Regions from separate parts of the Trinickia camelliae genome, predicted to be linked through region 1. Evidence: predicted binding sites of a transcription regulator. Region 1 holds the regulator's gene; each other region holds the start of a gene.
The links. The regulator HrcA, encoded in region 1, represses chaperone genes, less so after heat shock. The targets are predictions, from matches to a motif close to TTAGCACTCNNNNNNNNNGAGTGCTAA.

Region 1 (5,902 bases):
CATCAGCGCCACGCACGAGTTCGTGGTGCCGAGGTCGATACCGATAATTTTGCCCATTTTTCCTAATCTCCTAACTTTTGATCGCTGTGGGGCAAGCCTTGTCTGGCAAGGCTCACCGCCCGAAATTCAAACCTGCACTCAACATAAGTGCGACCGCATCATTTTCAAGACCCTGAATACGATGCGGTCTTTAATTTTTTCAATCGCTGACGGCAAGGGCGCGCATTTTCTCACGCCGGGCACGGACAAGGATCAGGCCCATGCGGAACCCATTCGCAGCAAACGGGGGCGGATGCCCGAGCACCGCTTATTTCGGCTGTGCAACCGTCACAAGCGCCGGACGCAGGACACGGTCGGCGATCACGTAACCTTTCTGCAGCACGGTGACGACGGTGTTCGGCTCCTGCTCGGCCGGCACCATCGAAATGGCCTGATGGCGATGCGGATCGAACTTCTCGCCGACCGGGTTCACCACCACGACGCGGCCCTTTTCCATCGCGCTCGCCAGCTGGCGCAGCGTGAGATCGACGCCTTCTCGGACCTTCGTCAAATCGCCGGTCGAATCGGCGAGCGCGGCTTCGAGACTGTCCATCACCGGCAACAGGCGCTCGGCGAAGCTCTCGATGGCGAACTTGTGAGCCTTCTGCACTTCCTCGTGCGCACGGCGGCGCACGTTTTCGGTTTCCGCCTTGGCGCGCAGGAAGCTCTCCTGCAGTTCGGTGATCTTGGCCTGAGCTTCTGCCAGTGCAACCTCGGGGCTCGCCTGCGACGCGGCCTGCTCGGCAGCGGCGGTTTCAGGCGTCACGTTTTCGGCTGCCTCGCGCACGGCTTCCTCGGCCGTCTTGGAGTTCTGAGTCGATGGATTGTCTTGCGTGTTTTCCATGTCGCTGAAAGTCGTCTAGAAGAGTGAATCCGAGGCGCGACGGTGCCGGATCTGCTCGGCACCGTTTCGCCGCCATAGAGTGTTGTAAGGGCGCAACATGATCATTGCGTGTCGCGGCTGCAAATAAGGGCTTAGAGGGCGTTTTCAAGGCCTTCCCAGCAACTTTCTGCACCAGCGCCGGGCGCAAGAAATGGGCCGTTACATTGATTACTGGTTCGCTATCACATCCACATTGAGCACTATTCGGGTTTGCCCTAAACTTCGTACAAGCACCGAGAAAAAGGCACGTTAACCCTAACCTGCCCCAAGCCGTTAAACCGCTGAATCGCCCGTTTCCGAATCGCTTTCCCAGGGGGAGTACCGTGAAACTGACCTTTGCAATAGCGGTGGTCGCGTTGGTACTCATCGCGGGAACCACCACCATTTGTATGTCCGGGGCCGTCAACGACAACACGACCGAATATGGCAGCGTGCACGCCACGTTCGAACAGTTGTTCAATCCCCACCTGAAAATTTGTCGATGACACGGCGGTCGCGCTTCGTCGGCCTGCCGTGCAACGCGGCTGCCGGCTCGCGGAACGTCTTGCGCCGCTCGAGTTCGGCTGCGCGCTTTTCCTGGCTATCCGCCGTCTCCGCATAAAGCGTCTGCGCGACGCTAGCCGGTCCGCGCACTTCGCAGATCCCCAACACCTGAACTTGCCATACGATCCGTTCGATGTCGATTTCGACGAGATCGCCCACCCGCACATCTTTGGCCGGCTTGACAAGCGCGCCGCCGATACGGACCCGTCCCTTTTCGACGGCGTCCGCGGCGAGCGAACGCGTCTTGAAGAAACGCGCGGCCCAAAGCCACTTGTCAATGCGCAAACGTGCGCCGGGTTCGGTCGATATCTTGTAGTTCATAGGATTCATGTGGGCGCCGCCGCGCCCAAAGCAAGCCTGTGCGGCAATCCGCGCCGGCAAGAATGATCGATCGGTGTGAACGGACTGTCCGTTCCGCCGCTTTTCGCCACGGCGCGCTACGTCACCGCGCTCAACGGCGACCCCGCGTAGACAGGCCACCCTTGGAGGTTCTGAGCAACAATCTCGCCAAGTGCGGCGATCCACGCCGGGGACGCGTTCAGGCACGGAATTCGGTGAAACTCCTTCCCGCCCGCGTGCAGGAATTCGTCACGCACCTCGAGGCCGATCTCCTCGATCGTCTCGAGGCAATCGGCGGTGAAGCCCGGACAAAAGACGTCCGCGCGCCGCACGCCTGCGGCGCCCAATTCCTTGAGCGTCGGCGCCGTGTAGGGCTGCAGCCATTCGGCGCGGCCGAAACGCGATTGAAACGTCACCCGGCATTCCACCTGGGTTAGTCCGAGTTCGGCCGTCAGCAGCGCCGCGGTTTGCTGGCATTGCTCGTGGTACGGGTCGCCGAGATCGAGCGTGCGCTTCGGCACCCCATGAAAGCTCAGCACCAACTTGTCGCCGGCCGAGAAATCCGGCCGGCCGTGCGCCGCCCAATACTGGCGCACCTGCTCGGCAAGCGCGCGGATGTACGCGGGATGATCGGCGTAGTGGCGCACCGTGCGAATTTCCGGCTGGTTGCGCATGCGCCTTAGCGCGGCGAAGGCGTCGTCGAAGGCAGTTGCCGTCGTGGACGACGAGTACTGCGGGTACATCGGCATCAAGAGCACGCGTTCGGCGCCCGCGAGCTTGAGCTGGTTGAGCATGGCAGGAATACCCGGCGTACCGTAGCGCATCGCGTATTCGACGATCACGTGATACTCGTTCGCGTTCAGCAACTGGCGCAGCGCTTCCACCTGCTTTTCGGTATAAACCCGCAGCGGTGAACCCTCTGGCATCCAGACTGCCGCGTATTTCTTCGCGGACGTGCGCCCCCGCGACGGCAAGATGGCCAGACGCAGAATGGCTTGCCAGACGAGCGACGGTATTTCGACGACGCGCGGGTCGGACAGAAACTGCGCGAGATAACGGCGTACCGCGGACGGCGTCGGCGCATCGGGCGTGCCGAGATTGATCAGCAGCACGGCGACACGGTGCGACGCGGCAGGCTGCGACGGCAGCTCGAGGTCAAAACGCATAGGCAACAAGCAAAGGCGCGCTCGGCCCCATGAGGCTGGCGGCAAAGCATCGGTTCAGATCTGGACCATTATAGCGGCGCGGTTTGCCACGCATACTCGGCCATTCGGCCGATTGGCAGCGCGCATCGGCGCACGGACACTACTGCTGGCTGAGCGCCATCGAAAGCAGGCGCGCGGTGATGTCGACGATCGGAATCACGCGGTTATAGGCCATCCGCGTCGGCCCGATCACGCCGAGCGTGCCGACAATCTTGCCGTTCACCTCGTACGGAGCCGTCACGACGCTCATTTGCTCGATCGGCACGAGATTCGATTCGCCGCCGATGAAAATCTGCACGCCTTGCGCGTGGCTCGACACGTCGAGCAACTGAAGGAGGCTCGTCTTTTGATCGAAAACGTCGAACAACTTGCGCAGCCGCGCCATGTCGGACGAAAGGTCCGCCACTTCGAGCAGGTTGCGCTCGCCGGAAATCAGCACCGTCTCGCCAGTGTCCGTTTCGTCCGTGCTCGCGGTAACGGCGGCGTGCATCAGCGTCGTCATGTCGCCGCGCAGTTGGTCGATCTCTTCGCGCAGGCGCCGGCGCACGTCGTCAAACGAGAGGCCTGCGAAATGGGCGTTGATATAGTTGGAAGCTTCCGTGAGCTGCGACGGCGAGTAGTCGCGCTGCGTCGCCATGATGCGGTTCTGCACGTCGCCTTCGGGCGTCACGATGATGAGCAAGATGCGCTTGTCGGACAACCGCATGAACTCGATCTGCTTGAACACGTGGCTGCGCCGCGGCGTCAGCACGACGCCCGCGAACTGCGAGAGGTTCGACAACACGCTCGCGGCGGCGGCGACCACCTTTTGCGGCTCGCCCACCTGCAGCGTGGTCTTGACCGTCTGGGTAACTGCCTCTTCCTCGGCTGCCGACTCGATGGTCAGCATTGTGTCGACGAACAGGCGGTAGCCGCGCGGCGTCGGAATCCGGCCCGCCGAAGTGTGCGGGCTGATCACGAGACCCAGCTCCTCGAGGTCCGACATCACGTTGCGGATCGTCGCCGGGCTCAGTTCGAGCCCGGAATAGCGCGACAACGTGCGCGAGCCGACCGGCTGACCTTCGGCGATGTATCGCTCGATCAGCGTCTTGAGGAGGGTTTGTGCGCGTGGATCTAACATGAAGCCAAATTTTAACTTAACGGCGGCTGCCCCGCGAGCGCCTAGCCGCCGCGCAGCAAGCGCTCGGACGCCTAGAATGACATCAAGCCGTCACCATTCTAGCGACAAATCGAAGCCGATCGCATACGCGAAACGAATAGCCGGCCCGCCGGGAGACGCGCGACGACGGTTCTTTTCAATCCGCACCTATGGTGTAATGCCGGCATGGAAATTGGCAGCCAGTTCAAGACCGTTGCGCTCGTCGGGCGCAGCAATACACCGGGCATCAGCGAACCGCTGATGTCGCTCGCCGCGTGCGTCGCAAAGCGCGGCCTGGAGGTCGTCTTCGAAGCGGAGACGGCGCGCGATATCGGCGTGTCAGGCTATCCGGCGCTCACCCCCGCGGAGATCGGCGCGCGCGCAGACGTGGCCGTCGTGCTCGGCGGCGACGGCACGATGCTCGGCATCGGCCGGCAGCTTGCGCCGTATAAGACGCCGCTGATCGGCGTCAACCACGGGCGGCTCGGCTTCATCACCGACATCGCCGCGACCGAGATGCAGCAAGTCGTCCCGCAGATGCTCGCCGGCAGCTTCGAGCGCGAAGAGCGCTCGCTGCTCGAGTCGCGGATCATGCGCAACGGCGAGCCGATCTACCACGCGCTCGCGTTCAACGACGTGGTCGTAAACCGCAGCGGCTTTTCAGGCATGGCGGAGTTGCATGTGTCGGTGGACGGCCGCTTCATGTACAACCAGCGCTCGGACGGGCTGATCGTCGCGACGCCGACCGGTTCGACCGCCTACGCGCTGTCCTCGCAAGGGCCGATCCTGCATCCGCAGCTGGGCGGCATCGTGCTCGTGCCGATCGCGCCGCACGCGCTGTCCAACCGGCCGATTGTGCTGCCCGACGACAGCAAGGTCAGCATCCAGATCATCGCGGGCCGCGACGTCAACGTGAACTTCGACATGCAATCGTTCACCGCGCTCGAGCTCAACGATACGATCGACGTGCGCCGCTCGCGCCATACCGTGCCATTCCTGCACCCGGTCGGCTACAGCTACTACGCGACGCTCAGAAAGAAGCTGCACTGGAACGAGCATCCGTCGCTCGACAACGATCCGCTCGTGTAACCCCACGACCCTCCATGCTCCGCCACCTCTCGATACGCGACTTCGTCATCGTCGCCGCGCTCGATCTCGAATTCGATCGCGGTTTTACTGTTTTCTCGGGTGAAACGGGCGCCGGCAAGTCGATCCTGATCGACGCGCTCGCATTGACGCTCGGCGCCCGCGCCGACGCGAGCGTCGTGCGCACCGGCCAGAGCCGCGCCGACATCACCGCCGAATTCGCCACCCACGAGCAGGTCGAGCGCTGGCTCGAAGAGCAGGCGCTCGGCGATAGCGGCGGCGACAGCGAGGACTGCGTGTTGCTGCGCCGGGTCGTCGATACGAACGGACGCTCGCGCGCGTTCATCAATGGCACGCCGGCAACGCTGACGCAGTTGCGCGAAGTCGGCGAAATGCTCGTCGATATTCATGGCCAGCACGCGCATCAGTTGCTGATGCGTCCGGACGCGCAGCGCGACTTGTTCGATACCCACGCCGGGCTCACGGGCGCGGCAGCAGGCGTCATGCGCGCGCACCGGACATGGCGCGACGCCGCGCACGCGGTCGAATTGGCGCAAACGCGCGACCGCGAGCTGCAGCTGGAACGTGAACGGCTCGCCTGGCAGCTCGCCGAACTCGACAAGCTCGCGCCGCAGCCGGGCGAATGGGAAGAGATCGGCGCCGAGCACC
Region 2 (5,902 bases), on a different contig from region 1:
GAGTTTTCCGGCCAGCGCTAGCTCGCGACCGCTGTTCGCTGCAGCGGCCTCTTCGAGCGCTTTGACCTTGACGGCAATGGACTCGAGCTGCGTCGCTGCGTCTTGCTGTTCGGACGTCAGTTCGGCTGCCGGCTTCGCCAGAGCGGTCGGCTTGATCTTGTTGAGCTCTTCGATCTGACGAGTCTTGACAAGGAGGGCTTCTTGTAACGCACTCTTAACGTCTGGCTGAAGCTGCTCTTCGAAGGCGCTGATCTCCTGGTTGATCCGGTGGAGGTCCTTCCGAAAATCGTTCAACTGGATACGAAAGCCGCTCTCCTGTTGGTCGATCAGTTGATCGAAGTCGAGCGCGCCGAGTCGAATGGCTTCACCGGCGTGAGAGAAAATGACGGCGCGAAGCTCCCTTTCGAACGCATTCGAACTGCCGCTTACGTGGGCGTTGCAGAGTTCTTCGAAGTGGCCTTGCGGGATGTAGCGGACCATTTCCACCTTGTCAGCCGGCGGATCGTCGTTCAGGTTACGGGTTTCTTCCGTCGAGTCTAGCCATGTCAGCTTTCCCACGAAGTTCTTCGCAGGATCACCTGACTTACCACGGAAGCGGTTCTTCTGTAAGAACGAAAAGTGGAGCTTCTGGCGGGAGTTTCCAAGGAGGGCAACCACATCGGCGAGTGCGCTCTTGCCGCTTCCCTTGTTGCCGATGATGGCGACGAGATCGGGGTTGAGCGGCAAGTCGGTGCCGTCGAGCCACGAGCCCGGGGCCGTCAACACCTGCTTTCTGACCGACACTCTATCGATGAAGAACGTCTTGTTCGCCTCGATTTCGAGTTGTTTCGGTGGACGCTGACCAATGAAAGAACGTTTAGCCGGTTCCCAAATGGCCTGTTGGAGGCCCTGAAAGGTCGGGTCAGCTTTTATCCAGGTTATCTTGGTGGATGGAAAGTCGCCATATCCGCGCCTGTCGTTGTCGCCTTTGACGCCAACGAAACAGTGCGCATCACTGCCAGAAACAACGAGGCGGGGAACATTGCCGAGACCTTCTTGGAATTTCTTCAAAAAGGCCTTGTTTTTGTCGGTCTTCTCCCCGACGAAACAGCTACGAAGATGCGGGTCGCGAGACTCGAAGATCGGGGATGACTTAAAGAGCCCGATGAAGTAGGCGTAGTGATCTTGCCATTTGACTTCGGCCAAGCCGTCGCTCGTGTCGTACGGCATGAAGCCAATCGCCAATCCGTCCTCCACTTGTTCAATTGCATCGCGGTAGCTCTCCACAGTAATTTCTGCCATCGCAGCTCCCGCGTAGAACGCGTTGGCCTCGTCTGCCATTTCGATCTTCTTGAAGGCGTGGACCTTCAGAATATCTTCTGACAAGTTGCGGGCCAGCGAGACTAGTGCGTCGTTCGAGAGAGGGCGGTCGATGATGGCGACACGAAGAGCAGCCTTGAAATCGTGAAGCATCTGATCCGGGATTTCATCTGAAAACAGGACGTGGGCGTTGAGGCGTCCGTTTGGTGTCTTCATCGGCGCCATGAGGCGCAGTTCGATCCCCGGAAAGACCTTCTTGTGAAGCTGCGGCGCCCCGGCCTCCTTAAGTCGACGCTTTAACGCGAACCAGCCGTCAAAGGTCCAGTAGTCCATCAACGCAAAGACCGCCGGCTCCGCCGCATTCATGGCGACGATCATCTCGTCGACGAGCGACCGATTGTTCGCGGAGTTTGGATCGGCGTCAAATTTGGCTCCTTGCCAGTGAAAGGATGCCGGCGTGTGAACATGCAGGTCCCATTGCCGCCATTCTGAGCCGCGCTCTAATCGATTCGGTGATGCCATTGTCTGCCCCCCTCAACCAGCTCTTTCGTTCTTGGTAGCTGACTGCGCGTTCGCTCATGAGCGCATGGGAACGCGGAGATCTCCACATGCCATGCGGGATCGACGTGCCGCAGATGGGATCCCGTCGAGCAGCATGGTAGTGCCTTCAGGTGAATTTGTCTGAGGGGATAATTTCTACGACATAGATCCTGCAGTCTGAAAAGCTGATCACGGAGGGCGATTAGGATGGCAGCGCCGGCCGCGTCATGTTTTCGAGTTCCGCGAGCGTGACCGAGGAGTGTGATCTGCCCCGGGGGTTTACCCGAGAGTGAACGTTGGCCACCAAGATTTGCGGGGCGGCGCTTCCAGAAAGGACTCGATGTCGTACTCCACGTGCGGCAGTGCACGACAGGGCTCCATATCCTAAGTCATTGTTTTTATGAGGAAGTTTTCATGTCGGGGCATCCCGATGCGAGTGGCGGGTTCAAGATTAAGTGAACAAAGTTCAAAGTTAAGTGAATCTCGACAATAGTTAACGGCGCCGCGTCTCCCGCCTTGAATTTGTCAAAACCCATCCATATAATTAGCACTCGCTGCACGTGAGTGCTAACAAGATCTCCGCTTGGCATTCTGCCCGGCGGGCTTACTCAGCGTTCTTCAGTCTCAATCAAGAGAGGAGTGTGTATGAACCTTCGTCCTTTGCACGATCGCGTCATCGTGAAGCGTTTGGATCAAGAAACCAAGACCGCATCGGGCATCGTGATCCCTGACGCAGCTGCCGAAAAGCCGGATCAAGGCGAAGTGCTCGCCGTCGGCCCGGGCAAGCGCGATGACAAGGGCGCGCAAATCGCCCTCGACGTGAAGGTTGGCGATCGCGTCCTGTTCGGCAAGTACGCTGGCCAGACCGTCAAGGTCGACGGCAACGAACTGCTCGTGATGCGCGAAGAAGACATCATGGCAGTTGTCCAGAAGTAACTTGCCTCGGTTCGTATTCTCAAAGATTTCAAGGAGTTAGAAGATGGCAGCTAAAGACGTCGTATTCGGCGATTCCGCTCGTGCCAAGATGGTCGAGGGTGTGAACATCCTCGCCAACGCTGTGAAGGTCACGCTGGGTCCGAAGGGCCGCAACGTGGTGCTCGAGCGCAGCTTCGGCGGCCCGACCGTCACCAAGGACGGTGTGTCGGTCGCGAAGGAAATCGAGCTGAAAGACAAGCTCCAGAACATGGGCGCGCAAATGGTCAAGGAAGTCGCTTCCAAGACCAGCGACAACGCCGGCGACGGTACGACGACCGCTACGGTCCTCGCACAATCGATCGTTCGCGAAGGCATGAAGTACGTTGCATCGGGCATGAACCCGATGGACCTGAAGCGCGGCATCGACAAGGCCGTCGGCGCAGCGATCGAAGAGCTGCGCAAGATCAGCAAGCCCTGCACGACCAACAAGGAAATCGCACAAGTCGGCGCGATCTCGGCGAACAGCGACACGTCGATCGGCGATCGCATCGCTGAAGCAATGGACAAGGTCGGCAAGGAAGGCGTGATCACGGTCGAAGACGGCAAGTCGCTGTCGGACGAGCTGGACGTCGTCGAAGGCATGCAATTCGACCGCGGCTACCTGTCGCCGTACTTCATCAACAACCCGGAAAAGCAAGTCGCCGTGCTCGAAAACCCGTTCGTGCTGCTGCACGACAAGAAGGTTTCGAACATCCGTGATCTGCTGCCGGTGCTCGAGCAAGTCGCGAAGGCAGGACGCCCGCTGCTGATCATCGCAGAAGACGTCGAAGGCGAAGCGCTGGCTACGCTCGTGGTCAACAACATCCGCGGCATCCTGAAGACCGTTGCGGTCAAGGCTCCGGGCTTCGGCGATCGTCGCAAGGCGATGCTCGAAGACATCGCGATCCTGACGGGCGGCCAAGTGATCGCCGAAGAAACCGGTCTCACGCTCGAGAAGGCAACGCTGGCTGAACTGGGCCAAGCGAAGCGCATCGAAGTGGGCAAGGAAAACACGACGATCATCGACGGCGCTGGCGAAGCGAAGAACATCGAAGCGCGCGTGAAGCAAGTTCGCACGCAAATCGAAGAAGCGACGTCGGACTACGACCGTGAAAAGCTGCAAGAGCGCGTGGCCAAGCTGGCCGGCGGTGTGGCAGTGATCAAGGTCGGCGCTGCGACCGAAGTCGAAATGAAGGAAAAGAAGGCACGTGTCGAAGACGCACTGCACGCCACGCGCGCAGCCGTTGAGGAAGGCATCGTGGCAGGCGGCGGCGTTGCGCTGATCCGCGCTCGCTCGGCAGTCGTCGGCCTGAAGGGCGCGAACGCCGACCAAGACGCCGGCATCAAGATCGTGCTGCGCGCGATGGAAGAGCCGCTGCGTCAGATCGTGATCAACGGTGGCGAAGAAGCCAGCGTTGTGGTGGCGGCAGTTGCAGCAGGCAAGGGCAACTTCGGCTACAACGCAGCCACTGGCCAATACGTCGACCTGGTCGAAGACGGCGTCGTGGACCCGACGAAGGTCACGCGCACCGCGCTGCAAAACGCGGCATCGGTGGCAGGCCTGCTGCTGACGACCGACGCAGCCGTTACCGAACTGCCGAAGGAAGATGCTCCGATGCCTGGCGGTATGCCCGGCGGCATGGGCGGCATGGGCATGGACATGTAAATTCAGCGGGGTCGCTCTAAGCGGCCTTGTTGGAAATACATGGAGGGGGCGCGTCGCGAGGCGCGCCCCTCAAAGAAAAACCCGCAGCGATGCGGGTTTTTTTACGTCTGTACGTTAAGCGCGCGTTCGCTCAATGCCGAGCTTCGCCCGGCGGCGCATCAGGCTCGCTGGCAGGTGGCGTTTCCTCATCCTCGTCGTTGCGCGCCCAGAAGAAACGGTCTGGCAGATACGCGCCCATGCCCGGGCGGAACGCGTTGCGCGCCGCCTGATACAGATATTCCTGCGCTTCGCGTGCCGCTTCAGCCGGCTCCTGGCCATTCGCGAGCAATGCCGCGATCGCGGCTCCGAGCGTGTCGGTGATGCCCATGATGCGATGGGCCGGGCGATCCCACATATCCTGGCGCAATTGGCCGTCTTCGGAGAAAAGCGTGTTGACGAGCCGGTGCGTGCCGGTCTCGGTCGACAAGATGTATTCGGCGCCTTGCGACAGAAGGTGAGAGATCGCCGCGTCGAGCGTCGGCGTATCGGCATCGCCGTCCGGTTGAGCGAGCGCGAGCAGCGTGGCGTGATCGGCGACGAGCAGCGTGGTTTGCGGCGCGAGCAAATCGGCGATCGATTCGCGCAGCTCGTCGGCTGCGAGCACGTGCTCATCGTCGAGCGTGAAATCGGGAGCGAGGATCAGCGGGATGTCGTCATAGTCGGCGACGACTTCGGCGATCGCGCTCACCACCTCGGCGCGCGTCGCGGCCCCGATCTTGAACGCGGCGATCGGCATGTCTTCCAGAAGCATCCGCGCTTGCGTCGCGACCGTATCGGGATCGAGGCCAGTGACTTCGTCGCAGCTCGCCGAATCGCGCACTGTGTAGCCGGTGAGCACGGTGACGCCGTGGCAGCCCATGCTCGCCAGCGTCAGCAGGTCGGCTTGCAGACCGGAACCGCCGGTCGGGTCGGACAGGCCAAAGGTAAGGACGATCGGAAGGGACTCGCTGGACATGAACGGTGTGGAAGAAGGGTAGATCTCGCTATGGACCTGCGGTGTTAAGCGGACACATAGCGTGCGGGTGGCTCAATTATGCGGCTTTATTTGCGCGCTGCGCCGTTTTTTCCGTATTTGATCCTGGTCGCCTGAGTTGAACGCGTCAGGCCCGTTAGGGGCTGGATTGCTAGCGAGCCGGGCGGCAAAACGGTACCATCATGGCTCTTTGATCAACGGATTTTTCGACGCGGCATAAGAATGGAATATAGAAGCTGGATGTGCCTGATTTGCGGCTGGATTTACGACGAAGAAGCCGGCTTGCCCGAAGAAGGCATTGCCCCGGGCACGCGCTGGGAAGACGTTCCGATCAACTGGACGTGTCCTGAGTGCGGTGCGCGCAAGGAAGACTTCGAGATGGTTCAGATCTGATCGGTTCGGCGCTAGCCGTGGCTGGGCGTGTACGTGAT
Region 3 (5,902 bases), on a different contig from region 1:
TCAGGACGCGATTCGCAAAGGGCTCGCACAGCAAAAATCCGACGCGATCTGGGAAGTGCCCTATCTCCCGATCGATCCCGCCGATCTCGGCCGCAGCTACGACGCCGTGATCCGCGTCAACAGCCAGTCGGGCAAGGGCGGCACAACCTATCTGCTCGAGCGCGGCATGGGCTTCACGCCGCCGCGCCGCGTGCAAATCGAGTTCAGCCATGCCGTGCAAGACATCGCGGATCAGTCGGGTGAAGAAGTGTCGGGCGATGCGATCTGCGCGCTGTTCGCTCGCGAGTATTTCGAAACGCGCGGCCCGGCCGGTCGCGTCGGCGCATCGGCCGTGCATTGGCAGCATCGCGAGATCGCCGGCGCAGCGCAGCATGGAACGAGCGTCGACGGTGAAGCGCGCGCTCAGGCGATCGCGAGCGCGATGGCAACGGCTGCGGGCCAGGCCATCGAGGTGTCGTCGTACGAGAGCATGACGGCGGCGGATGGGCGTACGGCGGTGTTCGTCGGGTGCCGCGTCGGACAGCAAGCGGTGCGCTACGGCGTCGGCGTGCATGAAGACGTCGTGACCGCCATCGTCGATGCTGTCGTCAGCGCAGTGAATCGCGCCGACTGGCGCTCCGGCGACGAACGCGCCGCGGCGTAGTCACGGTCAATAAGCAAGACAGGCGGCAAGCGGTGCGATACATCCCGGCGGCGTAACATGCCGCCGGGATGAAATTGGATCGGGGATGCGCAAAACGCCCCAGGCAGCGATCCAAATAGTAAAGCGGCCTAAAAGACCGCTTTTCGAGCGAACTCACACTCAGGGTTACTCGACAGCGCACCGCGTGGCCTGCCACGCGACAAGGCGCCACTGCCCATCCTGCTGCGTCTGAATCGACGTATAGGCAATCGGAAACAGCAGCGCCCCGTTGTTCGCTTCCATTTCGATCAGCACGCGCCCCGTCACCACACACGTTTCGCGGCCGACCACCACGACATCCTGCGATTGGATTTCGATCTGCCGATAGCGGCGACGGCCCGCCATGATGGCGTCGATGAATTGCTGCTTCGTCTCGCGCTTGCCGTTCGTATGAACGAAGCTCACGCTCTCCGAAAGCAACTCTTCAAGCAACTGACCATTGCCGTCGACCATCGCGCGAAACCGGTCACGCTCCAGCCCGCGAATCGCCTCGATTACTTTTGCCGCCATCGCTCAGCTCCCATGGCCTCGAGGCGCCGCTGCACGGACACGCTCGTCAGAAGTTGTATTGCAGATAAATCTGGCTGAAATTTATACCAGGATTGGGTCGTTTGATATCAGCGTTGGAAACATGCTGAAAACGAAAGCCGGCCAAGTACTGCTGGCGGCTGCCGAACTGAGCGCCGATGCCGACCATGTCCGCAAACTGGAACGACGTCGAGAGCGTGTAAGTGCTTGAAATAGTGGGATGCGACAGGAATCGCACGCCGACGCCCGCCTCGAAAAACGGCCGGATCGCGCCGGAATCCTTAATGAAGCGGAACACGGGCGTCGCGCCGAATGCGTAGATATTGCTGTTGATATTCGCGCCGTCCGCGTGCCAATACTCGACGTGCGCTTCGCCGACCACCGTGAAGTGGAAGCCGCCGATGTACCACCAGTTCAAGTTCGGATCCCACACGAAACCGAGATCGGCTTTCTTGACATCGTGGTCAGCGATCCCGCCCCCGATTTGCACGCCGAACTGGTCGGCGGATGCGGCAGAACATGCGCCGCAAAGGGTCAGAAGTACGGCTCCCTTGAGCGCCAACGCGCCTCGCCAGGGCTTTCTTTTTTTCATCGAACACTCCAACTAATCAGTTGAACATGTGTGCCGAGGGATATTGCGACAACGGTTTCCAGCGGAAATCGATCTTATGTTACGGGAAATTTCTGATGCGCGTCATTTTGAGAATAAAATTCTTTCAAAACCGAAAAAAACAGTAGCCTTTACCACACCGTCAAACGATCCTTGCCCAATTTGCCCGAGGCACTCCAGGCCACAATCGGGTGTAACATCAGCTATCAAATCTTCATTTTCGATAGGAACTCGGACAACCCTACTCGCTCTAAGTATTAGCACTCGGTAACCTGGAGTGCTAACATCCACGCTGGAGTCTTTTCTGAGTAAGCATTTGTCTGATTCCAAAGGAGTTTTACCCGTGAGCAACGCAATGACCCTTCCGAGCATGTTGAGCCCGGCGCCTGCCAAGGCGGATTCGGCAGGTGCACTGACGCTCGCGCAATCCTCGATGCTGCCCGGCCAGCTCGGCAACATCGACGCCTATATCCAGGCCGTCAACCGGATTCCGATGCTCACTGCTGCGGAAGAGCGTCAATTCGCCACCGAATTCCGCGAGCAAAACAATGTCGACTCGGCGCGCCGGCTCGTCCTGTCGCACCTGCGGCTCGTGGTGTCGATCGCTCGCAACTATCTCGGCTACGGTCTGCCGCACGCCGACTTGATCCAGGAAGGCAACATCGGGCTGATGAAGGCAGTAAAGCGCTTCGATCCCGAACAGAATGTGCGCCTCGTCTCGTATGCGATGCACTGGATCAAGGCAGAGATTCACGAATACATCTTGCGCAATTGGCGCATGGTGAAAGTCGCCACGACCAAGGCGCAGCGCAAGCTGTTTTTCAACCTCCGCAGCCATAAGCAAGGCTTGAACTCGCTCACGCCGGAAGAAATCGAAGGGCTCGCCAAAGAGCTCAACGTGAAGCGCGAGGAAGTCACGGAAATGGAAACGCGGCTTTCGGGCGGCGACATCGCGCTCGAAGGGCAAGTCGAGGACGGTGAGGAATCGTTCGCGCCGATCGCCTATCTGGCCGACTCGCACAACGAACCGACCAGCGTGCTCGCCGCGCGCCAGCGCGACAAGCTGCAGACGGACGGCATCGCCCAAGCGCTCGAATCGCTCGACGCGCGCAGCCGCCGCATCATCGAGGCACGCTGGCTAAACGTCGAGGACGATGGCTCGGGCGGCTCGACGCTGCATGAGCTGGCCGATGAATTCGGCGTTTCCGCCGAACGTATTCGTCAGATCGAAGCGAGCGCGATGAAGAAAATGCGCGCCGCGCTGACTGCCTATTCATAATCCACCGGGCGCCGGATCCGGCGCTTTTCCGGTTCGCGGATAGAGAGCCCGCCGTCAAAAGACGGCGGGCTTTTTTTCGTCTGCCTTTTCCTCGATATCAACAGATGATTGCGCTGCGACAATAATCTCAAAAAAACTGCGGCATTTACGAAAGTTTCGCGACCGTTTGTCGCATCTGCCCCTTAAGGGTTATCCTCCCCATACCGTAATATTTCCTAAGGGTTTAGCCGAATCTGTCAGTAAACATATCTCGTCCGGTTTAAAAAGATTGCGAGCGGCATTAGGCAATTCCGATTGAAAAGGCAATGCAACATCGTCCCTAAACAATCATGACCACCATACTTTCCAATAAAAATACGCCGCATAGAGCGCGTCCGCCCACGCCGAAACGTGGCATCAGGGCACGCATTTCCGCCTGGGTGCACGGCCCGACGCTCGCACGCGACATCACCGTCGTGCTCGCGATCAAGCTCGTGCTCCTGATGGCGCTCAAATACGCTTTCTTCAATCACCCGCAGGCGGAGCACATGTCGATGTCTCCCGCCGCAGTCGCACAGGCGCTGCTCGCCGTGCCGGCGTCCTCTTCGTTCCAAGGAGCTCAACATGCTCAGCAGTGAAGTCGTCGACCTGTCGCGGCTGCAGTTCGCCGTCACGGCGCTGTATCACTTTCTGTTCGTGCCGCTGACGCTCGGCCTTTCCTGGCTGCTCGTCATCATGGAAGCGGTCTACGTGATGACCGGCAAGCAAATCTACAAGGACATGACCCAGTTCTGGGGCAAGCTCTTCGGGATCAACTTCGCGATGGGTGTCGTCACCGGCCTCACGCTCGAATTCCAGTTCGGCACGAACTGGTCGTATTACTCGCACTACGTGGGCGATATCTTCGGTGTGCCGCTCGCCGTCGAAGGGCTGATGGCCTTCTTCCTCGAGTCGACCTTCGTCGGCCTGTTCTTCTTCGGCTGGAACCGGCTGTCGAGAGTCCAGCACTTGATCGTCACCTTCCTAGTGGCGCTCGGCTCTAATCTCTCGGCACTGTGGATTCTCGTCGCCAACGGCTGGATGAACAATCCGGTCGGCGCCGAGTTCAACTACGAAACGATGCGGATGGAGCTCACGAGTCTGTTCCAGGTCGTGTTCAATCCTGTCGCGCAAGTGAAGTTCGTGCACACGGTATCGGCGGGCTATGTGACGGCGTCGATGTTCGTGCTCGGCATCTCGTCGTGGTACCTGCTCAAGAAACGCGACACCCAGTTCGCACTCCGCTCGTTCGCGATCGCCGCGGGCTTCGGCTTGGCCTCGACGCTGTGCGTGATCGTGCTCGGCGACGAATCGGGCTACAACACGGGTGAAGTGCAGAAGGTCAAGCTCGCCGCGATCGAATCCGAATGGGAAACCGTGCCCGCGCCGGCGGCGTTCACCGTGTTCGGGATTCCCAATCAGGAAGCGCAGCGGACCGACTACGCGATCCGTGTGCCCTATGCGCTCGGGATCATCGCGACGCGTTCGATCGATGAACAGGTGATCGGCCTCAAGGACCTGATCGTGGAAAACGAAGGCCGCATCAAGAACGGCATGATCGCGTACGGTGCGCTGCAGAAGATCAAGGAAGGCGATACGACCGACGCCACGCGCGCCACCTTCGACAAGTACAAGGACGACCTCGGCTTCGGCCTGATGCTCAAGCAGTTCACGGCAAAGGTGACGGACGCGACGCCGGATCAAATCCAAGAGGCCGCGAAGAAGACGATTCCGCCAGTCGCGCCGTTGTTCTTCTCGTTCCGCATCATGGTTGGCTTGGGGATTCTGTTCCTCGCAACGTTCATCGCGGCGTTCTGGTTCTGCGCCCGGCGCACGCTGCTGCATGACAACAAGCGCTGGTTCCTGCGCTGGGCCGTGTGGGCGATTCCGCTGCCTTGGCTCGCCGCCGAATTCGGCTGGGTGGTCGCTGAGCTCGGCCGTCAGCCGTGGACGATCGCCGGCATTCTGCCGACCCACCTGTCCGCGTCGAGCCTTGCCCCCAGCGACTTGTATCTGAGCATCGCCGGCTTCGTGGTGTTCTACACGGTGCTCTTCATCGTGGAGATCACGCTGATGTTCAAGTACGCGCGCCTCGGCCCGTCGTCGCTGCATACGGGGCGCTACCACCACGAACTCGGCGAGCACGATCGCGCTGCCCTCTCGGGCCGCACCACGGCGTAACGAGACACGCGTCTAACCAAGGGAAAGAATCATCATGGATTACGCAACCCTCAAGCTGATCTGGTGGGTGCTGATCGGCGTGCTGCTGATCGGCTTCGCGCTCACCGACGGTTTCGACATGGGCGCCGCGATACTGCTGCCCTTCATCGGCAAGACCGACGAAGAACGGCGCATCGTCGTGAATACGGTCGGGGCCACCTGGGAAGGCAATCAGGTGTGGCTGATCACGGCCGGCGGCGCGATGTTCGCCGCCTGGCCGCTCGTCTACGCTGCGTCGTTCTCGGGGTTTTACTTCGCGATGCTGCTCGTGCTGTTCTCGCTGTTCCTGCGGCCGGTCGGCTTCGACTATCGCAGCAAGCGCCCCGATCCGCGCTGGCGCAGCGCGTGGGACTGGGCGCTCTTCGTCGGCGGCTTCGTGCCCGCGCTCGTGTTCGGCGTGGCGTTCGGCAATCTGCTCGAAGGCGTGCCGTTCTCGTTCGACAGCGACTTGCGCGTCACGTATCACGGCGGCTTCTTCGCGCTGCTCAATCCGTTCGCGGTGCTGTGCGGGCTCGTGAGCGTGGCGATGCTGGCCGCGCACGGCGCGGCGTTCGTGAAGATGAAG

Region 2: groES (co-chaperone GroES) is a predicted target of HrcA. The motif match lies at 2,384-2,410, and genes of this name have one in related genera.
Region 3: rpoH (RNA polymerase sigma factor RpoH) is a predicted target of HrcA. The motif match lies at 2,078-2,104, and genes of this name have one in related genera.

Annotation. Positions count from the first base shown of each region.
Region 1 covers NZ_JBCHAA010000013.1:128,284-134,185, reverse strand. The annotation lists gene dnaK (molecular chaperone DnaK) at 1-57, opposite strand, end outside; gene grpE (nucleotide exchange factor GrpE) at 308-883, opposite strand; gene AAHK20_RS21485 (hypothetical protein) at 1,246-1,407, shown strand; gene AAHK20_RS21480 (RNA-binding S4 domain-containing protein) at 1,379-1,786, opposite strand; gene hemH (ferrochelatase) at 1,903-2,970, opposite strand; gene hrcA (heat-inducible transcriptional repressor HrcA) at 3,110-4,129, opposite strand; gene AAHK20_RS21465 (NAD kinase) at 4,334-5,236, shown strand; gene recN (DNA repair protein RecN) at 5,251-5,902, shown strand, end outside.
Region 2 covers NZ_JBCHAA010000004.1:25,651-31,552, forward strand. The annotation lists gene AAHK20_RS08405 (TrlF family AAA-like ATPase) at 1-1,821, opposite strand, end outside; gene groES (co-chaperone GroES) at 2,485-2,775, shown strand; gene groL (chaperonin GroEL) at 2,819-4,459, shown strand; gene AAHK20_RS08420 (hydroxymethylpyrimidine/phosphomethylpyrimidine kinase) at 4,590-5,453, opposite strand; gene AAHK20_RS08425 (rubredoxin) at 5,694-5,864, shown strand.
Region 3 covers NZ_JBCHAA010000012.1:202,003-207,904, forward strand. The annotation lists gene leuA (2-isopropylmalate synthase) at 1-643, shown strand, start outside; gene AAHK20_RS20655 (nuclear transport factor 2 family protein) at 809-1,192, opposite strand; gene AAHK20_RS20660 (acyloxyacyl hydrolase) at 1,239-1,802, opposite strand; gene rpoH (RNA polymerase sigma factor RpoH) at 2,164-3,099, shown strand; gene cydP (cytochrome oxidase putative small subunit CydP) at 3,429-3,716, shown strand; gene AAHK20_RS20675 (cytochrome ubiquinol oxidase subunit I) at 3,703-5,298, shown strand; gene cydB (cytochrome d ubiquinol oxidase subunit II) at 5,333-5,902, shown strand, end outside.